One region of the Brochothrix thermosphacta DSM 20171 genome, then DNA from elsewhere that is predicted to be linked to it. Evidence: a T-box and tRNA genes for the amino acid it is inferred to sense, from the RefSeq annotation. Region 1 holds a T-box; the other holds one or more tRNA genes.
The links. The T-box of region 1 lies ahead of V6S17_RS08315 (valine--tRNA ligase). A T-box ahead of a tRNA ligase gene usually reads a tRNA of that ligase, here a tRNA-Val.
Positions count from the first base shown of each region.

Region 2: it encodes a tRNA-Val, which carries the amino acid that the T-box ahead of V6S17_RS08315 (valine--tRNA ligase) is inferred to sense. The anticodon was not compared.

Region 1 is NZ_CP145608.1:1,640,117-1,656,089, reverse strand. It holds gene hemL (glutamate-1-semialdehyde 2,1-aminomutase) at 1-1,286, shown strand, start outside; T-box leader at 1,317-1,532, shown strand; gene V6S17_RS08315 (valine--tRNA ligase) at 1,574-4,213, shown strand; gene V6S17_RS08310 (bifunctional folylpolyglutamate synthase/dihydrofolate synthase) at 4,232-5,539, shown strand; gene V6S17_RS08305 (prepilin peptidase) at 5,740-6,420, shown strand; gene radC (RadC family protein) at 6,399-7,073, shown strand; gene V6S17_RS08295 (rod shape-determining protein) at 7,393-8,409, shown strand; gene mreC (rod shape-determining protein MreC) at 8,488-9,339, shown strand; gene mreD (rod shape-determining protein MreD) at 9,357-9,908, shown strand; gene V6S17_RS08280 (septum site-determining protein MinC) at 9,938-10,624, shown strand; gene minD (septum site-determining protein MinD) at 10,627-11,421, shown strand; gene V6S17_RS08270 (RidA family protein) at 11,680-12,060, shown strand; ribosomal protein L21 leader region at 12,127-12,199, shown strand; gene rplU (50S ribosomal protein L21) at 12,215-12,523, shown strand; gene V6S17_RS08260 (ribosomal-processing cysteine protease Prp) at 12,552-12,893, shown strand; gene rpmA (50S ribosomal protein L27) at 12,899-13,192, shown strand; gene rarD (EamA family transporter RarD) at 13,274-14,179, shown strand; gene V6S17_RS08245 (O-methyltransferase) at 14,218-14,859, opposite strand; gene V6S17_RS08240 (MFS transporter) at 15,171-15,973, shown strand, end outside.
Region 2 is NZ_CP145608.1:2,060,472-2,076,444, forward strand. It holds gene cdaA (diadenylate cyclase CdaA) at 1-86, opposite strand, end outside; gene V6S17_RS10290 (SDR family oxidoreductase) at 300-935, shown strand; tRNA gene V6S17_RS10295 (tRNA-Lys) at 1,112-1,184, opposite strand; tRNA gene V6S17_RS10300 (tRNA-Gln) at 1,194-1,268, opposite strand; tRNA gene V6S17_RS10305 (tRNA-Tyr) at 1,278-1,358, opposite strand; tRNA gene V6S17_RS10310 (tRNA-Val) at 1,390-1,462, opposite strand; tRNA gene V6S17_RS10315 (tRNA-Glu) at 1,493-1,564, opposite strand; gene V6S17_RS10320 (GNAT family N-acetyltransferase) at 1,794-2,279, shown strand; gene V6S17_RS10325 (NAD(P)-dependent oxidoreductase) at 2,292-3,191, opposite strand; gene V6S17_RS10330 (hypothetical protein) at 3,284-3,565, opposite strand; gene V6S17_RS10335 (hypothetical protein) at 3,731-3,904, shown strand; gene V6S17_RS10340 (MATE family efflux transporter) at 3,976-5,316, opposite strand; gene V6S17_RS10345 (TetR/AcrR family transcriptional regulator) at 5,309-5,914, opposite strand; gene V6S17_RS10350 (pyruvate oxidase) at 6,065-7,795, opposite strand; gene V6S17_RS10355 (DJ-1 family glyoxalase III) at 8,003-8,551, opposite strand; gene asd (archaetidylserine decarboxylase) at 8,567-9,331, opposite strand; gene V6S17_RS10365 (DedA family protein) at 9,324-9,812, opposite strand; gene pssA (CDP-diacylglycerol--serine O-phosphatidyltransferase) at 9,816-10,331, opposite strand; gene V6S17_RS10375 (response regulator transcription factor) at 10,602-11,237, opposite strand; gene V6S17_RS10380 (YceI family protein) at 11,573-12,109, opposite strand; gene V6S17_RS10385 (Gfo/Idh/MocA family protein) at 12,309-13,304, shown strand; gene V6S17_RS10390 (S-ribosylhomocysteine lyase) at 13,387-13,848, opposite strand; gene V6S17_RS10395 (copper homeostasis protein CutC) at 13,883-14,506, opposite strand; gene V6S17_RS10400 (alpha/beta hydrolase) at 14,678-15,502, shown strand; gene V6S17_RS10405 (alpha/beta hydrolase) at 15,520-15,973, shown strand, end outside.

The DNA.
Region 1 (15,973 bases):
AAACAGCTTTCAAAGAGGCTGTGACTAAAATGCCAGGTGGTGTAAGTAGTCCAGTTCGTGCATTTAACTCTGTTGATACAGATCCTGTTTATTTTGATCGTGGCAAAGGCGCGTATTTATACGATATTGATGGCAACAAATACATTGATTATGTATTATCATGGGGGCCTCTTATTTTAGGGCATGCAAATGATAAAGTCGTGCGTGCTGTTCAAGAAACGGCAGCAAAAGGTATGAGTTTTGGCGCGAATCATCTCAGTGAATTAGCATTGGTTGACGAAGTTATTAAACGTGTACCATCTGCAGAATCAGTGCGTTTTGTTAACTCGGGTACTGAGGCGACAATGAGTGCGCTTCGTCTTGCTAGAGGCTATACAGGACGTGATTTGATTATTAAATGTGTCGGTAGTTACCACGGTCATGGCGATTCGTTATTAATCAAAGCAGGATCAGGAGTAGCAACTTTAGGCTTACCTGATTCTCCCGGTGTGCCTAAAGGAACTGTTCGTGATACTATTACAGTGCCGTATAATGATTTAGAAGCTGTTGAAGCGGTTTTCAAACAATATAAAGATCAAGTAGCGGCGATTATCGTTGAACCGGTTGCGGGTAATATGGGTGTTGTTCCACCAGTAGAGAACTACCTTGAAGGTTTACGTGAAATTACTAAACGTCATCAAGCGTTATTGATTTTTGATGAAGTGATGACAGGGTTCCGCGTTGGAATAAATTGTGCACAAGGGTACTTCGGTGTAACTCCAGATTTAACGTGTTTAGGTAAGGTTATCGGTGGCGGAATGCCAGTAGGTGCTTATGCAGGACCACGTGAGATTATGGATAATGTGGCACCAAGCGGCCCCATTTATCAAGCAGGAACATTATCAGGTAATCCTTTAGCGATGACTGCGGGTGTGGAGACATTGCGTCAGTTAACGCCTGCTGTTTATGATGATTTTACAATTCGAATTGATCAGTTAACAGACGGTATAAAAACAATCGGTAAAGCACATCAAATTCCTGTAACGGTTAATCGTGCGGGGTCAATGTTTGGCTTTTTCTTTGCTGAAGGACCTATCGCTAATTTTGAGGATGTGAACCGTGCCGATTTAAAACTGTTCAGTCATTATTATCGTGAAATGAGTGAACGCGGTATTTATTTACCTCCTTCTCAATTTGAAGGTTTGTTTATCTCAACAGAACATACAAAAGCAGATATTGATACAACGTTGAATGCGATGGAAGATACCTTTAAACAACTCCAATTATTGACGAACAGCGCTCGCTAGTGCTACAATAATGGAAACATAAATAGTAGACCAACAACGATGATGAGGAAGAGTAAATGGGTGGATTAGTATAGAGAGGAAACGGGTGCTGGAAGTTTCTCTAATTGCCGATTGAACGTAGCCTTTGAGTTGCTTTTTTGAACTAATAGTAGAAAAAGCCGGTGCGAGCCGTTACAGAAATGAAGTGCTAAACGTTAATCGTTTGGTATAAAGGTGGTACCGCGGAATGCTCTTTTCGTCCTTTCTAGGATGATTAGAGTATTTTTTTATGCGCAGAAAGGATGATTATAATGACAGAAAAACAAACATTAGCAACAAAATATGAACCACAATCTATTGAAGAAGGCCGCTACGACTGGTGGGTAAAACAAGGCTTTTTTGAAGCAACAGGAGACACAGCTAAGAAACCGTTTAGTGTTGTTATTCCGCCACCCAATGTAACAGGTAAATTACACTTAGGACATGCTTGGGATACGACGTTGCAAGATATTATTACACGTCAAAAACGTATGCAAGGTTACGATGTTTTATGGTTGCCAGGTATGGACCATGCAGGTATCGCGACTCAAGCTAAGGTTGAAGCGAAACTACGTGAAGAAGGCGTCACACGCTATGATTTAGGACGTGAAAAATTTGTTGAACAAGTATGGGATTGGAAAGAAGAATATGCCGGTCATATTCGTCAACAATGGGGTAAATTAGGTTTAGGTTTAGACTATTCTAAAGAGCGCTTTACATTGGATGCAGGTCTTAATACAGCTGTTAATAAAGTGTTCGTTGATCTTTATAAAAAAGGTTTAATTTATCGTGGGGAACGTATCATTAACTGGGATCCAGCAGCTAAAACAGCATTATCTGATATTGAAGTTATCCACAAAGATGTAGCCGGTCACTTCTATCATTTGCGTTACCCGTTAACAGATGGTTCAGGTTTCTTAGAAGTTGCGACAACTCGTCCTGAAACGATTCCTGGTGATACAGCTGTAGCAGTCCATCCAGATGATGAACGTTACCAAAAATACATTGGTAAAACAATTAAATTACCGTTGATGGACCGAGAAATTCCAATCATTGCTGATGAATATGTTGAACGTGAATTTGGTTCAGGCGTTGTTAAAATCACACCCGCACATGATCCTAATGATTTTGAAGTAGGTGAACGTCATGATTTACCGCGTATTATTGTTATGCATGAAGATGGTTCGATGAACGAGAATGCTGGTAAATACGAAGGTATGGACCGTTTTGAATGTCGCAAAGCGATTATTAAAGATTTTGAAGCGCTTGATCTTGTTGTGAAAATTGAAGATCATCCTCATTCAGTGGGCCATTCAGAGCGTACAGATGCAGTTGTTGAACCCTATTTATCAAAACAATGGTTTGTTAAAATGACGCCGTTGGCAGAACAAGCATTGGCTTTACAAAAATCGGAAGATAAAGTTAACTTTGTACCTGACCGTTTTGATGCCCAATATGTACGTTGGATGGAAAATATTCATGATTGGTGTATCTCTCGTCAATTATGGTGGGGACACCAAATTCCTGCTTGGTACAATGAAGCAGGCGAAATTCATGTTGGCATGGAAGCACCAGCTGGCGAAGGTTGGACACGAGATAACGACGTATTAGACACATGGTTCTCTTCTGCTTTATGGCCATTTTCAACAATGGGTTGGCCGGAAGAAGATGCCGAAATGTACAATCGTTATTTCCCAACAAATGTATTGGTAACTGGTTATGATATTATTGCTTTCTGGGTGTCACGTATGATTTTCCAATCAGTTGAATTTACTGGCCGCCGTCCCTTTGAAGATGCACTGATTCATGGTCTTGTACGTGATGAAGAAGGACGTAAAATGTCTAAATCATTAGGTAATGGTGTGGATCCAATTGATGTTATTGAGAAATACGGTGCGGATTCGTTACGTTACTTCTTAACAACAGGAACATCACCGGGTCAAGATTTACGTTTTAGCTATGAAAAAGTAGAAGCAACGTGGAACTTTATCAATAAAATTTGGAATGCTTCACGTTTTGTAATGATGAATATTGAAGGTATGGAAGCAAAAGATATTGATTTGAGCAACGTAACAGATGTAAGTGATCAATGGATTTTAACTCGTCTAAATGAAACTATTGCGAAAGTAACTGAGCTATCTGAACGTTATGAGTATGGTGAAGTAGGTCGTCACTTAAATAACTTTATTTGGGATGATTATTGTGATTGGTACATTGAAATTAGTAAAATTACTCTATACGGTGAAGATGAAGCATCTAAAGCAACAACGAAAGCTGTTTTAGCTTACGTATTAGATAATATTTTACGTTTATTGCACCCATTCATGCCGTTTGTTACTGAAGAAATTTGGCAACAACTTCCTACAGAGGGCGAAACAATTGTTACAGCTGCATGGCCAACTGTGCGTGAAGAGCTTAATAATGCAACAGCAGCAGATGCAATGAAATTGTATGTTGAAGTGATTCGTGCAGTACGTACGATCCGTACAGAAGTAAATACACCGTTAAGTCGTCCGATTACAATGATGATTAAAGCAAAAACACCAGAAATTAAAGCGTTATTACTTGAAAATCAATCATACATTGAACGATTCTGTAATCCTGAGTCATTGACGATTGATACAGAATTAGAAGTACCGACGCAAGTTATGACAGCTGTTGTAACAGGTGCTGAAATTTACTTACCACTTCAAGGTTTGATTGATGTTGCAGCTGAAACAGAACGTTTAACGAAAGAGCTCGATAAATTAAAAAATGAGGTTTCTCGTGTACAAGGTAAATTGAAAAATGAACGTTTTGTTGCAAACGCACCTGATGAAGTTGTGGTGGCAGAGCGCGCGAAAGAACAAGATTATTTAGAGAAATACGCATTAGTTGAACAACGTATTGCTGATTTAGCAAGTCTGTAAATAAAAAGGGTGAAGACGATGACATTACGATATGAGGAAGCGGTGGATTGGATTCATTCACGCTTACGATTAGGTATTAAACCAGGGTTAGAACGGATGTTGTATCTGTTAGAACAATTAGGACATCCAGAACAGAAAAATAAATGGATACATGTTGCTGGTACGAATGGCAAAGGTTCCACTGTTTCTTTTATGCGAACAGTACTGCAAGATTCTGGTTATGAGGTAGGGACATTTACTTCTCCCTACATTGAAAGCTTTAATGAACGTATCAGTGTGAATGGTGTTCCGATTAGTGATGAAAGTATCGTAGCGTTAGTTGAGAAATTTCAACCAATCGTTGAGGGAATGCAAGATAGTCCTTTTGGAGAACCGACTGAATTTGAAGTTGTCACCGCGATGTTTTTTGAGTATTTCGCAACGATGCACCCGATTGATATCGGTATTGTTGAGGTAGGACTAGGGGGACGCTTAGATTGTACGAATGTCTTTACGCCTCTATTGTCTGTCATTACTACGATTGGAATGGATCATATCGGCATTTTAGGTGATACATTAGCTAAAATTGCATCGCAAAAAGCGGGTATCATTAAACGAAATGTGCCAGTTATTTCTGGCGTCACGCAGTTGGAGTTACAACCGTTATTCCAACAGTGGGCTGCTGAGCAAGAGGCTCCCTATTATGCATCTGGTGCTGATTTTAAACTAACCGCAGTTGCAGATGACCGTTTCCATTTTGAAAATAGAGAAAATCGTTTAGCTGATATTGAAGTAGGCTTAGTAGGTGCGCATCAATTACGAAATGCGGCTGTTGCTATTCAAGCGCTGCTGCTGTTGCCGGAGCATTATTCGAATATAACAGAAGCGACCATTCGAAAAGGTATTGCTCGAGCGTCTTGGCCGGGTCGCTTTGAAAAATTGAGTGAAGCGCCAGTTCTTATTATTGATGGTGCACATAATAATGAAGGAATTGAAACGTTTGTTCAAACGATGTCAACAGAATACCCGACACAAAAAAGTTATGTGCTCTTTTCAGCATTAACAGATAAACCAATTGACCAAATGATTAGCCGTTTACAGACTTGTTTTGCTGAAAACGTTATTCTCACTACATTTGATTACCCACGAGCATTAACTGCAGCGGAGTTACAAGTGAAGTCAGAAAAGTTAAACGTTCAGGTAGAAGTAGAATGGCAAAGTACGCTGCTCGAACTGATAAATAAAGCGAAAGCAGAAGCAGCTATTGTTTCAATAACAGGCTCACTCTACTTTATTGCTGAAGTAAGAGCCTTCTTACTAAAGCGTATCGCTGCAACAATTAAATAGAATTATACCGAAGCATCTCTAATGCTAGTTATCAACTAGTGCTAGGGATGTTTTTTTATTTTAAATAGGAGTACTGCGAAAAAAAGGCTGTTTGCGTGCTTTTAATAGTGATTTTAGTAGAGTCTCACAGAATAAAAATGCAAATTGAGCTTTAGGTACAAGCAATCCTGGTTGTTATACTAACAGCAAAGGAGAAAACGATGATTATAATTGGTTTTATGTTGAGTTCTTTCGTCTATTGGAGTGTTGAAAATTATTGTAATCAAAAATCATGGTGGCGAAAACGTTCGTGTTGTGATCAGTGTTTGGTGCGTTTAAAGGTAATTGATTTAATTCCCTTTATTAGCTTTATGTTATTGAGAGGACGAGCTTCGTGTTGCAATGGGATTATTTCAAAAAAATATTTTATAACAGAAGTTATAGTTGTCGTTTTAATGCTACCTCTAGGATTCGAAATAACGTTGACGAATCTACTTGAAGGCATAGTAGTGCTATTGCTTTTTTGGATGACGCTTGTCGATTATCAGACGTTGCATATACCCATCCCGATAGTTGTCGTTATAATGATGATTGGTTTGTATCTCAGAGAAACGGCATGTGAGGGTACGATTTTAATCCCTTTACTGTTGTGTGTTTTATTATATATAATCTTTCGTCATTCGCTAGGAAGCGGTGATATTTGGTTATTTGCGGCTTTGAGCACATGGATGGATGTGATAACTTTTATGTTTTTTGTGGGATTTTCCGCAGTGTTAGCGCTGGTTTATGTCATTTTAATGGATCGCCAAGGATTAGTACCATTTTGCCCTTTTATCGGGAGTAGTTTTTATATAGTAATAGTAATGGAGGAGGTTTTTCGATGGGCACACAATCAGCTTTAGTCGATTTGCCACGTGAGCGCTTAATAAATGGTGGAGCTGCCGAACTCTCGTTGCAAGAATTGCTAATGGTTATCTTACAATCAGGTACACGCGTATTGCCTGTAAGTGAATTGGCGATAAATGTATTGCATAATTATCAAGAACTAGCCGATTTGCATACTACGACACACAGTGAGTTGATGACAATTAATGGGATTGGTCCTGTTAAAGCTTCGCAAATACTGGCGGCTCTCGAATTTGGACGCCGCTTTGCTAAAGTTCCTTTTGAAATAAAAAAAGTTATTAAAACACCTGAAGATGCGGTCGGTGTGGTAATGTCTGATATGCGTTATCTTAAACAAGAACATTTTGTTTGTTTATATCTTAATTCTAAAAATCATTTATTAAAACGCAAAACATTGTATATTGGAGGTGTTAATGAAACGATGATTTCCCCACGTGAAGTTTATCTTAAGGCGTTACAATATGATGCAGTGAGCTTTATTTGTTTTCATAATCATCCCTCTGGCGATGTCACACCTTCCTTAGCGGATGAAAAAGCGACGGTTCGTTTGCATGAAAGTGGTTTATTGTTGGGGATACGTATGATTGATCATATTATTATTGGTGATGGAAAATTTTATAGCATGAAGAGGGCAGGCGTATTTGTTTGAAAAAGGCATACAAACGTTCGTCTTTTTACGTTTGTTTTATACAAAAATAGAGAAATACAGTCAATATGTTGTTTTTAGCCGACAATTTATTTTAAAAAAAGGATAGCTATGTTAAAATAGTGAACATGATGGTTAGTTTCATTTTTAGCTGAGGCATTATAAAAAGAACAGTGTGATTGTATGTATTTGATATGATGGATTCACATACAGTATATGATATAATGATAGAGTGACAAAAGTTAGAGACACATTGAATTGAAATGATGAATAATAATATAGAGAATACGATAAAAATCAACTTTTAAAGGAGTCTTAAAAAATGTTTAATTTCGGAAGCAAGGATATTGGTATAGATTTAGGGACAGCAAACACATTGGTATATGTAAAAGGTAAAGGTATCGCTTTACGTGAACCATCTGTAGTTGCAATTAATAAAGATTCAGGTCAAATCGTAGCTGTCGGAAGTGACGCACGTAACATGATTGGTCGTACACCAGGTAACATCGTTGCAATTCGTCCAATGAAAGACGGAGTTATTGCTGATTATGATATTACCGCAGCAATGATGAAATATTACATTAACAAGTTAAACAAAGGCATGGGTATTGGTAAACCGCATGTAATGATTTGTATACCAGTTGGAGTAACTGGGGTTGAAGAGCGTGCAGTAATTGATGCAACTCGTCAAGCAGGCGCTCGTGATGCTTATACGATTGAAGAACCATTCGCTGCTGCAATTGGAGCGGGATTACCTGTTTGGGAACCTACGGGTAGTATGGTAGTAGACATCGGTGGTGGTACAACTGAAGTTGCGATTATTTCACTTGGTGGTATCGTTACTGCTGTATCAGAACGTACGGCTGGTGATAAATTAGATGAAGCGATTGTTAATTACATTAGAAAAACATATAACCTATTAATTGGTGAGCGTACTGCAGAGCAAATTAAAATGGAAATTGGATCAGCTAATGTTGAAGGTTTAGAAAAACAAACAACCGATATTCGTGGTCGTGATTTAGTGACTGGTTTACCGAAAACAATTGAAATTACAGCAGCTGAAATTTGCACAGCTTTACATGATTCAGTTATGCAAGTAATTGATGCTGTTAAAACAACATTAGAAAGTACGCCTCCTGAATTAGCTGCTGATATTATGGACAGAGGAATCGTCCTAACAGGTGGTGGCGCATTGTTACACAACATTGATCGCTTAATCTCAGAGGAAACAAACATGCCAGTCGTTATTGCAGAAGATCCATTGGATTGTGTAGCAATTGGTACAGGTAAATCATTAGATAATATTGATTTGTTTAAAAACGCTAAAAAATCTAGATAAATTCTGAACTAAGACAGTGTAATTTGCTGTCTTATTCATTATCCATTAATATCAAATTAAATATGTTGAGGTGTTGTTATGCCACGTTTTTTCTTGAATAAACGTTTATTGATTCTACTAGTTGCAGTAGTCTTATTTGTAAGTCTGGTTGGATTTACTTCACGTGATCGTGAAAATGCTTCTTTGCCAGAGCTTTTTGTATATGATGTTGTTGGATTCGCATCTAATATTATTTCCAAACCAGTAAATTTTGTTGTCGGTATTTTTTCTGGTGCAAAAGATTTGAGTTCTACTTATGAGGAAAACAAATCATTAAAAGAACAAGTTGAACAACTTGGACAGTTGCAAAGTGATGTTGTCACGCTAAAACGTGAAAATGCAGAACTCAAACAACAAACAGACGTTAAAAGCACGTTATCTGAATTCGATCCGATTTCAGCACTTGTTATTTCTCGTGATCCAGACGGTTGGTTTGATCAAGTGACAATCAACAAAGGTTCGCTTGATGGTATTAAGCCGAATATGGCTGTTACTACTGGGAAAGGTTTAGTTGGTAAAATTAAATCTGTCAGTGCTAAATCATCCTCAGTTGAGCTTTTAAGTTCTTCAGATTCAAGAACGCGTATTTCTGCTGCAATCCAAGGTAAAGATAATAAAAAAGCTTATGGTATCGTAAGTGGTTACAATAAAGAAGAAAATACCATTCAATTAACGCAATTACCCATTGATCAAAAATATAAAAAAGGTCAAAAAGTCGTAACAACAGGTTACGGTGGTCGTTTCCCAGCAGGTCTTTTAATTGGTGAAATTAAAGATGTTGAGAATGATCAGTTTGGTTTATCACAAACAGCTAATATAAAAACTGAAGCTGATTTGTATGATTTTGATACGGTATTTGTTGCTAAAAGAACAGTGGATACAGATTCATAGGTTAAGGAGGAGCTCGCATGAATAGAATACCTGCAAGAATCCTTCTGCCTATCATTATGGGTTTGGTTTTCATTCTTGAAAATACAGTCAGCTTCTACTTTGCACGCACACTTTTTTATGGTGAGACGAGATTCATTCCTCATTTCATTATTGTGATGTTAGTGATGATGGTTGTTTATTTACCAAGAAACCAAGTGATGATTTATGCATTGGTATTAGGATTAGTATATGATATATATAACATCGGAATTATTGGCATTTACTTTGCGTTATTTCCAGTTGTTGTTTATATTTCGCAAAAATTACTTCATTATCTTCAAGGAACATTTATTATGATTCTGCTTGTTTCAATTTTCGGTGTGGCAATAAGTGAGTTTGGAGCCTACCTGATATTTTCAAGTATGAAGAGTGTATCAATAGCGTTTTTACCTTATGTGACAACGCGATTAACAACGACATTATTATTTAATATTGCTTATTTTCTAATTATTTACTTTCCATTTATGTTATTACTTAAACGTTGGAAACGTGAAACCAAAGGATTATCCTCTACACATGTTAAATTATGATGCATAGATTATAAATCTAGGGAGGTTCTATGATGGATAAAAAACCTGTTCAATTAAAAGGCACGAAAGATGGTATTGTTCTTAATCTATCCGATGAATCGGGCTATAAAGAATTGATAAATGAATTAAAAACGATGTTAAGTACAAGACAAAATAAGACGGTAGATGAAACGTCTAAACGTTCACCCGTAATTGTTGAAACAGGTGCTAGAATTTTAAGTAAAGGTTTTCAAGAACAGATTATTCGTATCATTCATGACGAAAGTGACTTAATAGTTAGTCGCATCCAAACGTCTGTTATGACGAGAGCAGCAGCTAAAAAGTGGAAGCATGAAGATGAGGTTTTTCCTGTCTCACGTTTAATTCGTTCGGGACAATTGGTTGAATCACAGGCGCATATCCTTGTTGTTGGAGAGGTGAATCCTGGCGGTCATGTTGAAGTTATTGAGCATGCGTTTGTATTAGGTGATGTAAAGGGAACAATACACGCAGGAAAAAATGGTAATATGAAAGCTGTTATCATGGGTTGTTTTCATTACCCAGCACAGCTACGAATTGCTTCGAGTGTTCGAACGATTGATAAAGAAGAAGCAATTGCATTATCATCGCGAATGTCCGTTGCGTACTTAGATAAAGAAAATAATATTGCAATTGAAGAATTGAGTAAATATAGTGACGTGAAATCGATTTTTGCAGTTGAAAAAGGGGGACGCTAAACGTGGGCGAGGCAATCGTTATTACATCTGGAAAAGGTGGCGTCGGTAAGTCGACAACTTCCGCTAATCTAGGTACAGCACTTGCGTTGCAAGGAAAGAAAGTTTGCCTAATTGATATGGATATTGGTTTGCGAAACCTCGATGTTATTCTAGGGTTAGAAAACCGTATTGTCTATGATATTGTGGATGTTGTTGCAGGTCGTTGCAAATTACATCAAGCGTTAGTTAAAGACAAGCGTTTTGATGGTGATTTATTCTTACTTCCCGCAGCTCAAAATTCAGATAAAGATGCTATTACAGGAGATGAGATGAAGACGCTCATTGACAGTATGCGTGAAGATTATGATTATATCATTCTTGATTGCCCAGCCGGTATCGAGCAAGGCTTTAAGAATGCTATTGCTGGAGCTGATCGAGCAATTGTTGTAGCTACGCCAGAAATCTCATCAGTACGTGATGCTGATCGAATTATTGGTTTGTTGGAGCAGCAAGAAATGCCAGCACCAAAATTGATTGTTAATCGTATTCGTGTGAATATGGTTGAAGACGGCCGTTCGATGACAATTGAAGATATTACATCACATTTATCTATTGAATTATTAGGAATAATTCTGGACGATGAAGCCGTGATTGAATCTTCGAATAGTGGACAGCCTGTAGTGCTATCTAACACATCAAAGGCTTCAATAGGTTACCGCAATATTGCGCGACGTATACAGGGCGAATCAGTGCCTCTAATGGACATTAAAGAAAAGAAATTAGGGTTTTTCCAACGCTTATTCGGTAAAAAAGCATAGAGACTAGAGTGAACCTTTAAAAAGGTTCACTCTTTTTATGTTGGTAGAAGTAATGTTTTCATGGACATAAATCAATCGTATCGTACGAAAAAATTCCTGTTAATGACATTGAAACGCTTAACCTCTATAATCGCTAAGAAAAAACCTTATTTCCAGTTGATAACAGTCTATCCTCTGACAAAAAAGGTTCACTTTTGTTTGCTGAGTTAAAATAAAAATATGATACAATGAGAACATCATAACTAAGGAGGAACAACAATGAAAACCATTCAAACATTAGATGCACCACAAGCAATAGGTCCATATTCTCAGGGTCAAATAGTTGGCGATTTACATTTCTTTTCAGGACAAATTCCGTTGGATCCACAAACGGGGGAAATGGTTGGCGAAACAATCGCGGAACAAACAGATCAAGTCATGAAAAACATCAAGGCTTTACTAGAAAGTTGTGGTGGAAACTATTCAAATATTGTTAAAACAACAATATTCACAACTGATTTAGGTGGTTTTGCTGAATTGAATGAAGCATATTCCGCTGCTCTAGGAGAGGTTTGTCCGGCTCGTAGTTGTGTTGAAGTTGCAGCATTACCTAAAAATGCTTTAGTAGAAATAGAAATGATTGCAGAAATCAAAAAATAATCTGATTAATCATTGACGATGAACAGCTGATATGATATATTAAGATATGTTATGTATGTAGCACCCGTGCTACTGTAACCGCTCATTTCAGGTATTAAGAACCCAGTGTCGCCTGTAAGTGGCGAGTCTAAGTAATCAAGAGGAGGTGCAAAGAATGTACGCAATTATTAAAACAGGTGGTAAACAATTAAAAGTTGAAGAAGGCCAAGTAATCTACATCGAGAAATTAGATGTTGAAGCTGGAGCTGAAATTACATTCGACGAAGTATTATTCGTTGGTGGTGATTCAGTTAAGGTTGGTGCTCCTTTGATTGAAGGCGCAACTGTAACTGGTACTGTTGAAAAACACGGTCGCCAAAAGAAAGTTATCGTTTTCAAATTCAAGCCTAAGAAAAACTATCACAAAACACAAGGTCACCGTCAACCTTATACAAAAGTAACGATTGGTAAAATCAACGCTTAAGTAAAAGACGATTAAGGACTGATGACGTGTGATAAAAGTAAATGTAAACCGATTGAAAGAATCAAAGGAAATCGTTGCGATAGAAATGACAGGACACGCTGATTATGCGGAATCTGGTAAAGATTTAGTATGTGCAGGTGCTTCAACTGTGATTTTTGGGATGATTAATGCAATTAGTTTGCATATTGGCCAACTACCGCATATTGAAGAAGAGGATGATGGAGGTTACCTTTATTATTCACTACCCGTTGATTTATCAGATGAGGACCATAGAGATGTTCAATTGTTAGCGGAAGCTCTATTAACACAGTTCACTACCTTAGAAGAAAGTTATACTGAATTTATTCAGATAAAAAATAGCTGGAGGTGAAACATATGTTATTAAAATTAAATATCCAATATTTTGCCCATAAAAAAGGTGGCGGTTCTACTGCCAACGGTCGTGATTCACAATCTAAGCGTTTAGGCGCTAAGAGTGCTGACGGACAATTCGTAAGCGGTGGTTCGATTTTATATCGTCAACGTGGTACGCGTATTTTCCCAGGCGCTAACGTAGGTCGTGGTGGCGATGATACTTTATTCGCAAAAGTTGATGGTGTTGTTAAATTCGAACGCGTAGGTCGTGACAAGAAAAAAGTTTCTGTCTACCCTGTAGCTCAAGAAGCATAATTAACACTGTTAAAGGGGACAAAACCTTCATGGTTTTGTCTCCTTTTTATTATTTTAACCGTAGTGAGGAGAGCATAGAACATGAACGAACGCAAAACAAAAGCTGGTATTTTAAGTGGCATACTAACGTATACACTATGGGGCTTTATACCGCTCTTTTTTAAATTATTAAGTGATGTATTACCAATGGAAATATTATCTCAACGCATTATTTGGGCATCAGTTTTCATGTTAATTGCAGTTGTTTTATCAAAAAAATGGCAATCATTTGTCAGAATCATAACAGACTTATTCCGCCACCCAAAAAAACTATTGATGATGTTACTTGTGTCATTACTAATCTCAACAAACTGGTTTACGTTTATTTGGGCAATCAACAATAATCATATCTTACAAACAAGTTTAGGTTATTATATTAACCCTATTATTAGTATTTTACTCGGAGTCATCTTCTTAAAAGAAAAATTAGCACGCGCACAAGTCATTGCAGTAGTCCTTGCTTTTATCGGTGTAATGGTAATGACACTAAGTTTAGGTGCTTTCCCATATATTTCATTAACTTTAGCTTTATCATTTGGATTTTATGGTCTGCTTAAAAAGAAAATGGATTATGCAGTAATTGAAGGGCTTGCGGTTGAAACGTTATTTGTAACACCATTTGCTTTGATTGCATGGTTCTATTTTATCAATTCAGATCAAAGTTTCGTGACCAATCATGCAACGCTAGGTATGTGGGCACTTGTGGTTTCTTCAGGTATAGTAACAGCGGTGCCACTGCTATTATTTGCCTTCACAGCTCGTAATATCCCGTTGAGCATGATGGGATTCATGCAGTATATTGGACCGACTATCAGTCTTTTACTAGGCGTATTAGTCTATCATGAAGCTTTTACAGTGACACATGCCATCAGCTTCTCATTAATTTGGCTAGGTTTGATTGTTTTTTCAGTCGCAACCTTTAAAATGTATCGCGTAACAAAATTATAACTAAAGTAAAACCACCCTTATGGAGGGTGGTTTTTGGCTTATTTAACGCGGGCAAGAGTCATACCATCGCCAGTAGTAGTAATAATAACATCCACTCGTTCATCTTGAGAGACGTATTCATTGAAACGGCGCATAGCACGGATAGGGTTAGATGTTTTATCAGGATCAGGGACTTCACCTTTCCATAACGTATTGTCGGCAACAATCATTGCACCTGGTTTTGCCATGGACAATGCCCATTCATAATAGTTGATATAGCTATTTTTAGCAGCATCGATAAAGAAGAAATCAAAGGTCGCGCCTTCTGATGCTAATTGTTCCATCGCCTTTAAGCCATCATTACAAATAAAAGTAATTTTATCTTTGTAGCCTGTTTTTTCAGCATTTCCTTGCGATAGGGGTTGGTAACGGACATCGTTATCTATTGTTGTGACATGACCTGTAGCTGGGATAATAGACGCAAATAAAATCGCGCTATAGCCACCTAGTGTCCCTAATTCGAGTACGTTTTTTGCGCCTGTGGTTTTTAAGAGAACACGTAAAAATTGTGCTGAATCGGCGTCAATGCTCATTTCATTGATACCTGCTGCAATAATACTGTCTCTTATTTGATTGAAGAAATCTGGTTCGTAACTACAAGTTTCTTCAATATATTTTTTTGTTAAGTTAAATTCTGACACGTTTCTCACTCCATTCTATACTAGTATAAGACCGAAAATGAACCTTGCCAACCTTTTTATAAAATTTATTATTTTTTAAAACAATTTAATCATTTTTATTTAGTTAAAAAGTTGTGTTTTTGCAATTTATTAATTTTTAATTGATACTATTTATTTTATAGATAGTTATATGATATTATAATTAAATAGTTAATTGCGCAAAATTATAATGGATAATTTATTAGTGAAATTATGTGATGTAAAAAACTATTAATAAAGCGTACTTGTAACAGGTGTGGCCAAATACACAAAAGTGCCAATGGAGGTTAAAAATGGAGTCGACAGTATTATTAAAAAAGACAAGAAAAACCGTGTTATTATTGCTATTCTTAGGGTGGGCAATTGGAAATTTGGACCATTATTTAATTAATTATGCGGTTGTTGATATTGCAAATGATCTTGCTTTAACAGCGACACAAACAGGAGTTGTACTGAGTTCGTTTTTTTTAGGGTATGCAATTATGCAAATGCCAGGTGGGTTATTAGCGGATAAATATGGTGCGAAAAAAATTCTATTGACAGCTGTGATTATCTGGTCTGTTTTCACAGGATTAACGGCTGTTGCCTGGTCTTTTAGTGCATTGATTGTTATCCGTTTCTTATTCGGTATTGGTGAAGGCGGTTTTCAGCCAGCGGCATCAAAGATTATTGCCACCATCTTCCCGAAGAATGAGCGCAGTCGTGCCATGTCACTTTTATTAGCATCTGCAGCAATAATGGCAATGTTAGTACCACTGATATCTGCAGTCTTATTAGGATTGATTGGGTGGCGCCTATTGTTTGTTATCACGGGTTTGATTGGAGCAGTAATAGCATTTTTATATTGGCGTTATATTCAAGTGCCGGATACAACCGTGGAAGCAGCGAGGGGACTATCAGTTACTGGTGAAAATAAAGGTATTCTAAAAAAATTAATAACGATGCCTTTTATGTGGAGCCTACTGGTTTCTTATTTTACAATTTATGCGGTCAATTGGGGACTAAGTTCATGGATGCCTAGTTATTTAACGAATGAACGTGGACTTGATTTATTATCGATTGGGTATTTGCAATTAATTCCTGGGGTGTTAATGCT
Region 2 (15,973 bases), 420 kb from region 1:
ACAAGTAAGATGATTTTGTAAATCACAAACCAGACGACAAGTATATCAATTATACCCGCAATTCCCGGTAAATGTGATAGCAACATAAGCCTTCCTCCAATAGCTAATTAGTTAAACAGTTTCTTATTAAAAAACTCTTCTCTATTATATCATACTCTTTAATATCTTTCGGGTGAAACCAAAAGCCTTTAATTCTAAGATACTTTTCCACTTTTATCTATTGTAATAAGCACAATTTTTGGATGTATCTTAAAAAGAGCTTACAATAGAAGTATTACACATAGAAAGTAGGTATAAAAATGAATGTCTTAGTTATTGGAGCAAATGGTCAAATTGGGCAACAATTAGTTGCTAACATTGCAAAAAAAACAAAACATACGCCCTTCGCAATGATTCGTGATGAAAAACAGCGAGGTCACTTAGAAGCATTAGGTGCTGAAATTATCATTGGTGATTTACTCGAAGATTTTAGTTTTGCCTACAACAATATGGATGCGGTTATTTTCACAGCAGGTAGTGGTGGCAAAGGCGGTCCTGAATTAACAAAAAAAATCGATCAAGAAGCCGCTATTAAAGCCGCCACCATTGCCCAAGAAAAAGGCATACAACGCTTTATACTTGTCAGCACTATCCACTCCGGTGAAAGTGATAAAGTGCCTGAAGCGCTCGCTTACTACATGGAAGCAAAAGGTATTGCTGATCAAGCTGTTCTTGCAAGTGATTTAGCCTACACCATAGTAAGACCCGGCACATTAACAGATGACGGTGCTACGAACAAGTTTGCGACTTTTACAAACGAGGGCAATAATGCAATTACTCGTGCTGACGTTGCGTCATTCCTTACAGCAATTCTGTTCAAGGAGAATACCTACCGTAAAATTTTAACGATTCGTAATGGTGAACTTTCCTTATCGGACTATTTATTGAACATGTAACCTTCTATTATTGATTAAAGCATTGGTGATAACTCATCAATGCTTTTTTTATAAAAAAAGACGATTACAAGTTTTAGCACTAATCGTTGACTGTGTATCCCTATTATTTTTTCATCCTAATTTCTATGTGATAAAAAAAGACAAAAAAATACCTCGGCTACTGCCGAGATACTATATGAGCCGTGCTGGGCTCGAACCAGCGACCCTCTGATTAAAAGTCAGATGCTCTACCAACTGAGCTAACGGCTCTTATTATAATGGCTGGGGTGGCAGGGATCGAACCTACGCATGATGGAATCAAAATCCATTGCCTTACCGCTTGGCTACACCCCATTATAAGAGTGGAGGAGAGTGGATTCGAACCACTGAACCCTAAGGAACGGATTTACAGTCCGTCGCGTTTAGCCACTTCGCTACTCCTCCATATAAAATTAAAGTTGTTTTAAAAAAACAATGGGGGATGACGGGCTCGAACCGCCGACCCTCTGCTTGTAAGGCAGATGCTCTCCCAGCTGAGCTAATCCCCCTGCTGCTAAATATAACTAATATATAAGCAATGACCCGTACGGGATTCGAACCCGTGATACCGCCGTGAAAGGGCGGTGTCTTAACCGCTTGACCAACGGGCCTAAGATTTTTTGATGTGTCATTTGTTCCTTAACACAAAATCTATTATATAAAGAATAAACACATTTGTAAACCCTTTTTAACAAAATAAATCTTTTTCTTTTTTAAAATAGCTTTTACCCTTGATGTATATGGGTTCCTTCTTTTATATAATTTTCCAAACTCTCTTCTAAAAGCCCTTTTTTTGTTAAATCTGATATAATTTTATATAACTTAAAGGAGCTGATTATAGTGAAAAATTTAACGATTCGAAAAATACAAAAAGAAGATTATCCACAATTAGTTGCAATTGAAAATAGTGTGTGGACTGTCGAAAACACCCCGGGGATTGTTCACTATAATAATACTTCTGAATATATGAGTCGTTACCCTATTGGATCAAATTTTGTCGCTGTCGACGAAAACAATCATGTTCTAGGTGTTTTACAATATGAAAACGCGACACCCTTACCCACAAGTAATAAAACACTGAGTTTAAGTATCGCCGTTTCTCAGACAGCTCAAAATGCTGGTGCTGGTTCCGCTTTAATGAACCGTGTAAAAGACTATGCACGTGAACATAATTATAGAAAGCTAACACTACGTGCTTTAGGATCAAATGCACGCGCATTAGCTTTTTATCAAAAACATCAATTTGTGATTGAAGGACATCTCAAAGATGAATTTTATATTGATGGAAAATTTGTTGATGATTATTTACTCAGTTATTTTCTGTGAAAATATGTAAGTTTACAACACTCGGTTTTGAGGTTCTTCACCGTTCAATACTGCGGTTAAGTTAGCCACTGCATCACGTTCCATTCGATTTCTCGTTGCCAATGTAGCTGAGCCCATATGAGCTGTTACGACCACATTATCCAACGTTAATAGCGGATGATTTTGATTGATCGGTTCTTTCTCAAATACGTCAAGACCCGCACCGGCAATTACACCTGTTTTTAAAGCCTCATACAGCGCTGTTTCATCCACTGTTTTACCTCGACCAACATTAATGAAAAAAGCACTATCTTTCATTTTCGAAAAAGTTTTTTCATTCATTAAATGATGTGTTTCTTCACTGTATGGCGCAAGCATGACAACAAAGTCAGCTGCCTCTAAAAAACCATCTAAATCAGGGTAATGTTTGGCATCATATGCGACTTCAGCATTTTCATGACGAGATCTAGTATGATAAATAACATCCATTCCAAACCCAGCATGAGCGCGTTGTGCCACCGCTGTGCCGATGCGCCCCAATCCAATAATACCGATTGTTTTCTGATAAACATCTGTTCCGTAAAGGCCTGTTGCTGTATCGAGGGGGCCTTTTACCCATTCATTAGCCCTTATAGCACGATCAACAGTTGTTATCCTACGTGCCGCTGCAAGTAATAAGCCCATCGCTAAATCTGCCACAGTTTGAGTTAGTGCATCTGGCGCGTTAGTAATACTCACCTCTGCTTTATCAAAGGCATTCCAATCAAGCGTATCAAAACCAGCTGTTATATTACTTACTACTTCTAATTGAGGCATTTTTTGTAATTCCTCTGCACCCATTACAATCCCTGCACCTAAAAGACCATTTACAGTTGGAAGAGCCTCTTCAAATTCTGCTTTTTGCGTGGTTAAATAATCTGGTAAGTATTTCACGTTAAAACTCTTTTTCAATTCTTATAATAAATGCGTTTGAATTGTTCGATAGACAATGATATTCTTCATTTTCTTCTCCTCCTCAAGCAAATTTATTGGCGCACAAACAAACCTGCGTCGTTGTAATCAATAACAATATTAGCTACTTTTTCATTAAGTTCTTTGTTCCAGGCGACATTTAAATACCCATTAATTGGCATCACAATATCATCTGGCAAAGGCGCTTCTAATGACAATGAAAGGTGATGATGGGTTGCGTCACCGTGTTCACTCCCACAATCACACGAAGAGTCAAACACACAGATGGTGTCTAACGCTTCGTAAGCTGCTAATATTGGTGCTAAAAAAGCTTGTGCTTCATCTGTTACTTTCACAATATCCCTCCTCTATGACTACGTTCTCTTATATTATAAGCACTGCTTAAAGTGATAGCAACAGCCGTGCATTCAGGTTTGACAATTTTAAGCTTTTACCTTATGATTATCATTATGACAACATCAGGATAAGCAGTTCAAACCTGTCTAAGAGGAGGGAGTCGTATGAAATGGTTCGGCATTATATTATTAATCGTTGGTCTTGCCGCCATCTCAATTTCATTTAGCATTGCACACATCACTGGTTTAATTGTATGTGTAGCTGGCTTTTGCTTTGTTATTATCGGTACAATTCTATTATTTAAACATCAACCAAAAAGAACCAATCGATATTATTAAAAAAAACATCATCTGTACTTTTTTATAAATAAAAACGACTACTCCATATGGAGTAGTCGTTTTTTTATTTATTATAACGCCGTTAATTTATCTTTGCGCTTGATAAATATAAAGTAAACACTGAGTAAAATACAGATAATAAACTCTGCAATTGGTACCGCTAACCAAACACCTACTGTACCTAATAACGGTGTTAAAACAAGTAAGAATATAATAACCAACACGAATTCTCGAATAGCCGTAATAAAAATCGCAAAATTCACATGGCCACTTGTTTGCATAAATGTAATCAATACAAAGTTAGTTCCCATAAATAAATAGGCGAAGAAGAATATACGAATACTCTCAGTTCCTAACGCAATTAATTCTGGCGTAAATGAACCAAATAACGAGATAATCTGTGTCGTGAACACTTGACCTATAACAATAATCACAAGACCAATGATCACTGATGACGTAATCCCATACTTCACAATCGCTTTTTGTTCCTTATACATTTTCGCACCTTGATAATACGAAATAAGTGGTTGTGTTGCTGAACTTAAACCTAGGAATAGTAATAAGGCGATACTGTGTGTGTAATTCACAATCGAAAATGCCGCCGCACCCATCGTTCCAGCTGCACTTACAATCGCAATGTTATATGCAATCGTGAAAACTGAAATTCCCATTTCAGCTAAGAAACTCGGGAAACCGATATAAAAGAAACTCTTTAAATACCAATTGCCTTTAAATTTAAAATTAAACTTCAAATTATTAGATTTGTGCACAAAATGGGTAAGTAATACGAGGATACCTACTGCTGCAGCGATAATCAAACCTAATGCCGCAGACATAATGCCCCACTTCAATACAATCAAGAAATAGTAATTCAAACCAATATTAACAACAGCAGTAACAATTAATACAATCATCGCTAACATCGGAGAACCATCGTTTCTAACGAATAAACTCAACATATTCTCTAAGGTTAATACAAATCCGAATAGTAAAAAGATATGTAAATACTCTGATGCCATGGGTGTAATTTCTGCATTTGCACCCAACCATGATAATAAATTATCACCTAATAATCCTAAAGTTGAACTCACTACTATTGATATACTAACAATTAAAAACACTGCTTGAGTGAAAATTGTCTGTGCTTTTTTTCTATCACCCTCACCCATTGCTTGTGAGTATCGAGTCGTCGCTCCTACACCAATCCATAATGACATTGCAACATAAAAACTGTACACTGGAATAACGATATTAACTGCTGCTAAAGCAGTTGCGCCTAAAGCATGACCGACAAAAACACCATCCATCACGACATTTATCGCCATCAGCATCATTCCGAACATTGAAGGTATCGCATATTTCGCAAATACCAACAATGGATTTTTATCTTTCATAGCATCTAATTTATTCATTGTCTCCTCCTTCAAACCCATTAACATCTGTTTCTATTTTTTTAAGATATATCTCTAAGAACAATTTAAAAGCAGACATTATCTGCTCATCGCTTTCTTGACGCATTGTATCTGACATGCCATAAAGACTGCCAACGATGAGGTTCACATGCGTATTCATCTGTCCCGTTTCGATATTATAGTACCCTTCACTCACACCGCGAGACAATATAAAAGCAATAGATTCTTGATCGCATTCGACCCAGCGTTCCTTTTCTTTCTGCTTAGAATCTGCATCACCTAAAAATTCATCAAAGGCTTTGCGTAAGGGATGGCGTAAATCTTCGTAAATAAACACATGAAAAAAACCTTGTAACTGCACGCTAGGATGACAAGTTTCCGCTTTAATCCGTTCCCAAGTGACAACCCATTCATCTTCCCAGTCTTTTAAAATGATTTCGAAAAGGGCTGCTTTACTTTTATAATGATACAAAATATTGCTACGGGTTGTCCCCACTTCATCTGCTATCATTTGCAACGATGCGTCGTTATAACCTTTCTCAACAAAAAGACGCTGCGCCGCTACTAGAATCGCTTGCTTTTTCAATTCTTTTTTCATGAATTAACCTCCTCAAAAAAACTGACCACCTGTTCAGTTTATGATATTTATAAAAAAATGTCAATAAAAAAAGAACTATCTTTAGAAGATAGCTCCAATTTCACATACGTTCATCACAATTGCTCTATTAAAAATTAAACACTCATCATTTTAAAAGAATTGGCGCATTACATCTTTTAACGGTGGCATTGACGCAATTCGTTTTTCCTCTAAAGCCGTTCTAATCTCAAATTTCGCAAAACCTTTTGCTTCATCCATCACAATTTTACCTGGTAGTGGTGCTGCTTCAGGATCAACAACAACATCGATAATTACTGGACAATTATCTGCTTTCGCTGCTGTAAACACCGCTTCTAAATCAGCGGTGTTCTCAACACGGTAGCCCTTACCACCACACGCTTCTGCGTATTTGGCAAAATTGATATCGCCATGATCAATTCCATAATTCAACTGACCTTGAGCTTGTTGTTCATATTTAATAAACGATAATTGCTTATTGCTTAAAACAACATTAATTATTGGTAAATCATAATAAACTGCTGTAGCAAAATCTTGCATTACCATTGAAAATGCACCATCTCCTTGTAAAGAGATAACTTGTCTATTTGGATAAGCAATTTTAGAAGCAATTGCTCCTGGTAAAGCACAACCCATTGTGCCTAACCAAGCCGACACAAGAAAATCATTTTTTTGACCTAGCTTCAAATAGCGAGTGCTCCATACAGTTGAAGTCCCAACATCTATTGAGAAAATAGCATCCTCATCAGCGATACGTTGCATTTGTTTAATGACTGCTTGTGGTGCGATTGGTGAAGTGTCACGAGCCATATGTTCTTCCATCCATTTCCACCACGTTTGCATATTTTTAGTACAAGCTTGTAAGAACGGACGGTTGGTTACTTCTTCACCATGAGCTGTTAAGTACGCCAACGCTTCTTTGGAATCGCCTACAATACCGACTGTAACATCATGTCTTTTCCCCATGCGTGAAGGTTCTATTTCAATTTGAATACATTTAACATCTTTAGGTAAATAAGTTCCGTATGGATAATCGTTACCTACCATTAATAATAAATCAGCTTCTTGCATTGCTTCAAAAGCTGGTTTTGTTCCAATTTTCCCAATGTTCCCTAAATAATTTGAATGTTCATCAGGCATAATTCCTTTTCCTGGCAAGGTTGACATCACTGGAATATCAAATCGTTCTGAAAAAGCCAAAACTTCAGCTTTCGCTTTTTTTGTACCCGTACCAATTAACATTACCGGTTTTTTTGACTCATTAATCAATGCCACTGCAGCTTCTAAATCAGGCGTATTTAACCCTACTTGTGTTGGCTTTTTAGCTTCTTTAACACGTTCTACTGTATCAACAATTTTGTTAGCAGGAATATCATCAGGAATTATAACAACTGCTACGCCTCGTTTCTCATATGCTGTACGAATCGCTTGATCAACAATAAGTGGTAATTGTTCTGGACGAGTAATTTCCTTGTTAAAGACAGCAACATCTTCGAAAATTGCTGAAGTATTTACCTCTTGAAAATAATCGCTATTTGCAAGGTCACTCGGTATTTGACCAACTAACACCAATTGCGGTACTTTATCCATTTTCGCATCATACATTCCGTTTAATAAATGAATCGCCCCAGGACCACCGATTGATAACGCAACTCCGATTTTTCCTGTCAATTTTGTATAGGCTGCTGCCGAAAGTGAAGCAACTTCTTCATGACGCACATGGATGAACTTAATAGCTTCCTGTTCTTTTTGTAACGCATCAACGATATGATCAATTGAATCTCCTGGTAGTCCATAAACATGGTCTACATCCCAATTTTTCAATACATTCACTACTGCGCTACCTGCATTAATTTTCGCCATTTTATATTCCTCCTCAGGTTGAAAACCTATTCTATCTTCCTTGATTACACCCTCATACTAACAACAATATTTTTATTTTTCAACAATTCAATTCACAATCTCACTTTACAAACACATTGATAATACTATGTTATAACAGTTAAATACCCTGTTTTTCACAAATTAAAAACGATAGTAGTTACCTACTATCGTTCACTTTAAAACTTATTATTTATGCAAAATCGCTAACGAAATTTCATTCGCTACATCAGGATAACCTAATTCTGAAACAAGTATTAAGGCGAATTCAATTGTTGTTCCAGCAGCACGTGATGTAATAATATGCCCTGAAATAACCACTGACTTTTCTTCATAAATTGGTGTCACTATTTGCGGTTTCATCGCTGGAAAACTGGTAGCATGGTGCCCTTTTAAAATACCAGCTTCTTCCAATGCAATCGGTGCCGCACAGATTGCTGCGATTTTCAATTTCGCTTGGTGATGACGTTTAATTATCTGTTGCACAACAGGATCTGAGCGCAATGCTTCTGCACTGCCGCCACCACCTGGAAGGTAGATGAGATCAAATTGTTTTTCTGCGACTGTATCTAATGTAATATCCGCATTCACCTCAATTTGATGCGCACCCTTCACCGTTATATCATTGGTTAATGAGGCCACTTGTACATCAAACTCTGCTCGTCTAAAAATGTCAATTGCGCTAATAGCCTCTATTTCCTCAAAACCTTCAGCTAAAAATACCAATACATCTGTCATGTTATCAACACCCCTTTATTTATAGTCAGCAATCCCACTTCGTACTTTAATAAATTTACCTGGCGCAAGATCTTGCTGCCATTCTAGTTGTTTATCTGGTGACAGTAATACTACCGTTGATCCAAACGTAAAGTAGCCTACTTCTTGCCCTTGTTTTTCAGAACCTGCCTCATAACTATCAACAATCGAATTGATATTCAATGCACCTACAGCAATCAATAGGGTCTCTTCACCAATTTGATAAGCAATACGATGATTTTTAACATATAATTTATCAACGTTATCAAGTCCCCAATCATTGACAGGAAAACTGACCTTACCAAATTCAGCAAGCTTCTTTACTTTACCCGTTACTGGAGAATGATATCGATGGTATTGACTTGGACTGAGGTAAACGATAATAAAACTGCCTCCATTACCAAATTTCCCAGCAGTTCGATCATCTAACAACTCATTTAATCGATACTTTGTTCCTTTGACAGTAAATGTTTGTTCTTTATCAATTTCACCAAACTCTTGAACAAATCCGTCTACAGGACTTACCCAATCATTTGCTGCTATCGGACGTTTCTCTAAATTAATTTCGCGTGCAAAAAATGCAGATAAACTCTTGTAACTTTTTATATCTGCTACCATATCACCTTGATTTATTTGATAATGCTTTGCAAAAACAGGGATCAATGGACGACTTATTTTTGATAAAGTTAGCGCCTTCAACGGATATGAAAAAAAGCCTAATGAAAGAATACGTGCACCTATAATTAATAATTTATTAAACATTTAAAACTCCTATAAATTTACCAATGAGTATAAAAAACGAGCTCCATATAAGAGCACCTGCAAAGGCAAAAACCATATATTTTTTTAATGAAATCTTAGAAATTCCACAGAAATAACAAATTGCGTGTCGAAAACCAGGAATAAAATAACCAAAGGTTACTGTGTAATAACCAAACTTCATCATCCATTTTTCAACACGTAAAAGTCTTTTGGTGGTTAAACCAATCCACTTCCCCACACGATAAATAATTGGGCGGCCTATTTTAGACCCAACAAAGTAACTGACAACCATCCCTAAAAAAGAACCTAAAGTTGCAATCAGTATTGCAACTGGTGTACTTAAAAAACCGACACTACAATAGTATCCGATCGTCGTCATTAAAACTTCATCGGGTACCGGCAGTCCAATAAGGCCTAAAAAAAGTGAAACAAAAATTGCAAGATACCCATAATTAAGAATAAACCATTCAATTTTATCCATTACTTAGACCTCTATTTCTTCTTTCGCATGCCCTAATTTTTTAACATGGATGTTACTAACCATCAAACCACCGAGTACTACGATAACTAACCCACATAAAATGCTCGGTAATATTTGAACAATAAGTAATGCAACTAATGCAGCAGCCGGAACTGGTAAACCAATAAAATAATTCAATTGTGACTGTGCCACGTTAAAACGTGCAAGCCTCACAATCGCTCCAATAGAAAATGCAAACATACTTAATATTGTCCAAAATCCCATGCCGTTGACTGCAAAATGGATAATCATCGGCGCTACACCAAATGTCACAACATCAGCTAACGAATCGAGTTCTTTTCCAATCGGAGAACACACATTAAGAAGCCGAGCTGAGTAACCATCAAAACAATCAAACAGCATTCCCATTAATATCATCACTACTGCATAGAATATATAACCGTGTGACGCAAATAAAATAGCACTGATTCCAGCTATAAAATTACTGATTGTAAGTATCGAAGGAACATATTTCACCATCGACACCTCCTTCCTAATCTCCCTATCATTATATACCTTTCTATAGTTCTTTCATACCGCTTTAATGATTTTTGCAGTAATATATACGTTGTAAGCAAAAAAAATAGTACATGAGCTCATTCAACAGAGATTATTCATTCAATAAAAAAGAACATCTGCTAAAAATCAGCAGTTTTCATTTCTGCATTAATTTTTATAAGATGCTCTACTATTTATTTTATATTCATCATTGTTATTAAATAACACATGCTTGCAAGAAAAATTACGCCTTTATAATGAATACTCATATTCTTCTGTTGGATTTATATCACTATGTGAACGAACTTTTAAGATGACTTGATTACGACTTTTAACATTCATTTTTTGCAAAATATGACTGACATGATTTTTCACCGTATTTTCACTTAAACCTAACTTATCAGCAATTTTTTCATTATTGAACTGTCCAATGATTAATTGTAATACATCACTTTCACGCGCAGTAAGCTTATAGCGTATTGCACCATTAAGACCTCGATCTTTTTTCAATTCTATAACATTATTCATAAAAAAAGGATCAATAAAAGTTTCTTTATTTAGCACAGCCTCTAAACCACTATGTAAATTTTCTTTGCTTATACTAAAAGAAAAGAACCCTTTTACTTTATTGTTGCATGATCTCGAATTAAATGATTGTGAAAAAAGCACGTACTTTGTTTTTGCTTCATTGTAATCGACCCGATTACTTCCTGAATATTCAGCATCTATCACACAAATTTTCGCCTCTGCTGTTCTTACATCTTCATACGCTCTATAATGCTTTGTTTTTATATGATTTTCCTGAATAACATTAACCAGTGACTCATCCAACATACTCTTTATGCCCTCACAAAAAATATTACGTCCTCGCAGCTCAATATAAATCATTTTTTTGCCTCCCCATAAAGATTAAAATTTTAAAAAATAAAATTACATTTACCCTCGTACTTAGGTACATTCCCCTTTTTTAGAAAAAGAAACTTATTACTAGCCATTTTTCGTAAATTTTATTTTAAAATCCGCTTCCTCTTTAAGTCTATCCTCTTAAAATACTAACAGTATGAGTCTTGAAAGTCCATTGTTAAAGAACAACAGCCGCTTGATTCGCCCTTATTAATTTTTCTGTGTCATTAGACCTAATTTTTTTAAAGAAAAAAATTTTATAAAAAAAACTCAAGATGAGTAACGATACTCCCATCCTGAGGTTTCAGAAAATTATTTAATTATTCAGCAGTTGAAACTTCAATTTCAACACTAATTTTAATATCATCACCAATAAGCACGCCACCTGTTTCTAATGGTGAATTGTAGACAATACCGAAATCTTTACGGCTAATTGTTGTATTTGCTGAAAAACCTGCAACTGTAGTGCCATCCATCGGGTTTTTACTTTGACCTTCAAAAGTGACATCAAATGTCACTGGTTGAGTCACACCAGCTAAACTTAATTCACCAGCCATGTTATATTTGTCACCAGATTTTTTTGTGATTTCAGTTGCTTTGAAATCAATTGTAGGGAATTTTTCAACGTTAAAGAAATCTTCACCTTTAATGTGTCCATCACGTTGTTCTTGTTTTGTATTAACACTATCTGCTTCAATAGTAAAACTAATATCTGCAGTAGTTAAATCTTCAACATCCATTGTGATATCTGCACTAAATTTTTCGAATGTTCCTTTTACTTTTGAAATCATCATGTGTTTTACTTGGAAATCCACTGAAGAATGTGCTGCATCTAAGATATATTTACTTTTTGTCATTTTAATTCCTCCTAATTTGTTTGTTATCTGTTTATATATGTATAATAACACACTTACTTTATGTAAGCAAGTTATTTATAGTATACACTATTTTATTTTCCCTCTTTTTATTGACACTAAACATTTCTATAATTTCTAAGTACCTATTTCCGAAAAATTTTATGCTATAATTATGTAAAATATGAAACGAGGCGATTATATGATAAATTATGCAGTTATTGGAACAAGTATGATTACAGGAAAGTTCATTGAATCCGCACAAGCAACAAATAAATGGGACCTCACAACAATTTATTCACGAACTGCAGAAAAAGCAGAGAACTTTATAGATTCAGAAGCTTTAAAGGATATTACAATTGAAACGGACTGGAATGTTTTTTTAAATTCTACTCATTTTTCAACCGTTTATATTGCCTCACCAAATAGTATCCATTTTCAACAAGCAATTGCTCTTTTAAAAGCAAAGAAAAATGTTGTTGTTGAAAAACCAATTTTCCCTACTGCTGCCGAATTAAAAGAGGCACAACGTATCGCTAAAGAAAATAATGTTTTCATTTTTGAAGCAGCACGTCATATTCATGAAGCGAACTTTAAAATTGTTAAAGAATTAGTAGCAAATACACCTAACATAGAAGGCGCTACATTTGCCTATTCAAAATATTCATCTCGTTATGATCAAGTACTTAACGGTGAACAACCTAATATCTTTACCACTAAATTTGCAGGTGGCGCATTAGTCGATTTAGGCATTTATCTTGTTTATTCAGCTGTTGCGTGGTTCGGTGTTCCCGAGCGTTCACATTATTTTGCCAAAAAAATTGTAACTGGTGTTGATGGTTCTGGCACAATCATTTTAGAATATCCTGATTTCAATGTCACTTTACTTACAGGTAAAATAGTTCAATCATACCTAGGTTCTGAAATTTACAGCAACCAGTCAACCATTTTATTGGATGCTGTGAATGCAATCACAACAATTGATGTTTGGGACAGAAAAACAGATACTACAACAGCTAAAGGCGTAGAAGCTCCTGAGCTATTGCTTTATGATGAAGCGATTGCTTTTGCAAGTGTTATTAATAATCCAACAGATGCTAAAGCTCTTGAGGATTATCGTGAATGGTCAGAATTAAGCCTTAACGTTACTACTTTAGTAGAAAGTTTACGTAAAGATGCTGGTATTGTATACGATTAAGTGAAAATAAAAAAATAGTAAACCGTTATGAACGATTTACTACAACTCAGCAATTCACTTTTTAGTGAGTTGCTTTTTATTTCTAAAAAATACGTTTAAAAGGATCGCGACTAATACCTTGATTTAAAACATTCTCGGCATAAATTTTAGCAGAAAATAAAGAATGATCTTTATAATTACCACATTCTAATGCTGAAACCGCAGGTACATCCACAGTTTCAATGATACGTTTCAATGTTTTTTCTAAAGCGACAGCAATCTCTTCAGGTTCATGTAAATCCCATAAAATTAAGTAAAAGCCTGTACGGCATCCCATTGGCGAAATATCAATAATGCCTTCTACTTCGTCCCGTAAATAAGTAGCAAGTAAATGTTCTAAGGTATGAACTGCAGCTGTTGGTAGTGAATCTTCATTAGGTTGTAAAAAACGTAAATCATATTTTTGAACAGTACTTCCTTGCGGGCTTGTTTCCACACCTGCTGCTCTAACATAAGGTGCTTTTACAATCGTGTGATCCAATTCAAAACTCTCTACTCTCGCCATATCGCTCATCCTCTTTTCTAGTATTTTAAAATTGTTAAACTAAACGCGTACCATGAACTTCGTGAACAGCTAAATTTTCTGCTACAGATGCCATATTCTCTTTTGTAATCCCACCACCAGGTAATATAATTAGGCGATTACCAGCATATTCTTGATATTGGCGTAATCTGTCATAATTATCTGAAAGTGCAGTATTTAGTGGACCTCCATGTGTCAAGATACGATGTACTCCTTGCTCAGCTAACCAATCAATTGCCGCCAGTGGCTCGTTTAATTCGTCAAACGCCATATGAAAAGTTAATAAAGCACCCTGAGCTGCTGAAATAATTGCTTGATTGGCTGCTAAATCTAAGTTATTGTCAGCTGTTAAACAGCCAAAAACAATACCATCCATACCAAGTTCACGATAAGCCGCCACATCTGTAAGCATGCTACGTAACTCCGCTTCTGAAAAAACAAAATTACCTTTACGTGGACGTACCATGGCCATTATCGGCACTTTATGTTTCTTGCTAATACTAAGTGCCTCTTTAGCAACACCGATACTAACAGACGTTCCGCCTTCTGCTAGATTATCACACAATTCAATGCGATCAACTTCTCCAATAATTTTCGGTAATCGTTCAAAATTTTCTACACAAACTTCTTTTAATAACACAGACTAACCTCCTTTATAGTTTGTTTTATTATAGCTCAATTTCTCTTCTAAAAAAAATATTTTCGCTCCTTAACATTGAGATGTCACATACAACAAATATTGTTATAACAGTCAGCAATTTATGTTATAATTAGCTCAACTTACAATCTACTGCAAGGAGGTCGGAATTATATGAAAAAACAGTTTCTTATTATGATAAGTCTGCTGCTTCTCTTCATTAGTGGTTGTCAATCAAACAAAACAGAAGCTGCTTTTTCTCCGAGAAAGGAAACAGCGATTCCAATTATTTTAGTGCCTGGCACCAATGCAACGGAAGATCGTTTTGATGAATTTACTGATGATTTAAAAATAAGTTATTTACATAAAGCCGATGCTCTTAAAGTAACTGTTAAAAAAGATCAAACATTATCATATAGTGGAAAAGCTTTAACATCTAAAAATCATCGTCCGTTTATTGTAATCGCTTTTGAAGATAACTCAGAGAAAGGTATTTTAAAACAAGCGGAATGGCTTGCGATTGCTCTAAATGATCTTTATGGAAAATATCATTTCTCTACTTTTGATGCTATTGGTCATTCTAATGGTGGTCTTGTTTTAACTAATTTTTTAGAATACCATAGCACCGAAATTGAACCTCATCTCCGTAAATTGGTGACTGTATCAACACCTTATAACGACACAGATGAAAAAGATAATGGTAGCGCCCATGATTTGAAGAAATTACCGAAAAAAACTAGTCTATTGCAGACGTTTATTGATCGTAAAGGTTTTATCCCAAAAAGTATTTCAGTATTGAATATTACTGGCGATTTAAAAAATAATCATGTATCCGATGGAATAGTCCCAGTAAACAGTGCGTTAGCTGGTGAACTAATCTACAAAGGAACTGTCAGTTCATACTCGAGTAAGATATATAATGGGAACGATACTGGACATAGCGATATTTTATCTAATAAACATGTTCAAACGCGTATCATCCATTTTCTATTCAAATAATAATGAGGTGACCTTTTTTGAAAAATTATCAACTGATCTTTTTTGCTTTGATAGCCTTACTCATACTTACCTCTTGTACAAAAGAGTCTGATTCAAAAGAGACTCGCGAGCAATTGCCTGTCACCAAAAATAGCCAACCGATTGTTCTAGTACCCGGGACAAATGGCACAGCAAATGATTTCGACGATTTTATAGCTGATGTTTCAAAAATATATGATTATCAACCTGAAATATTGCGTCTAACAGTTAATGAAGATAATAGCATCATCCACAGTGATGAGCCTCTTAAAAAAAATGCCTATCGACCTTTTATCGTAATTGCGTTTGAAAATGCGACGGAAGACGGTACATTAGAACAGTCTAAACGTCTAAAAACGGCATTAATGTCATTAGAAAAGAAGTATTCTTTTAAAAACTTTGATGCTGTAGGTTATTCTAACGGTGGTTTAGTTTTAACACATTTTCTAAAAC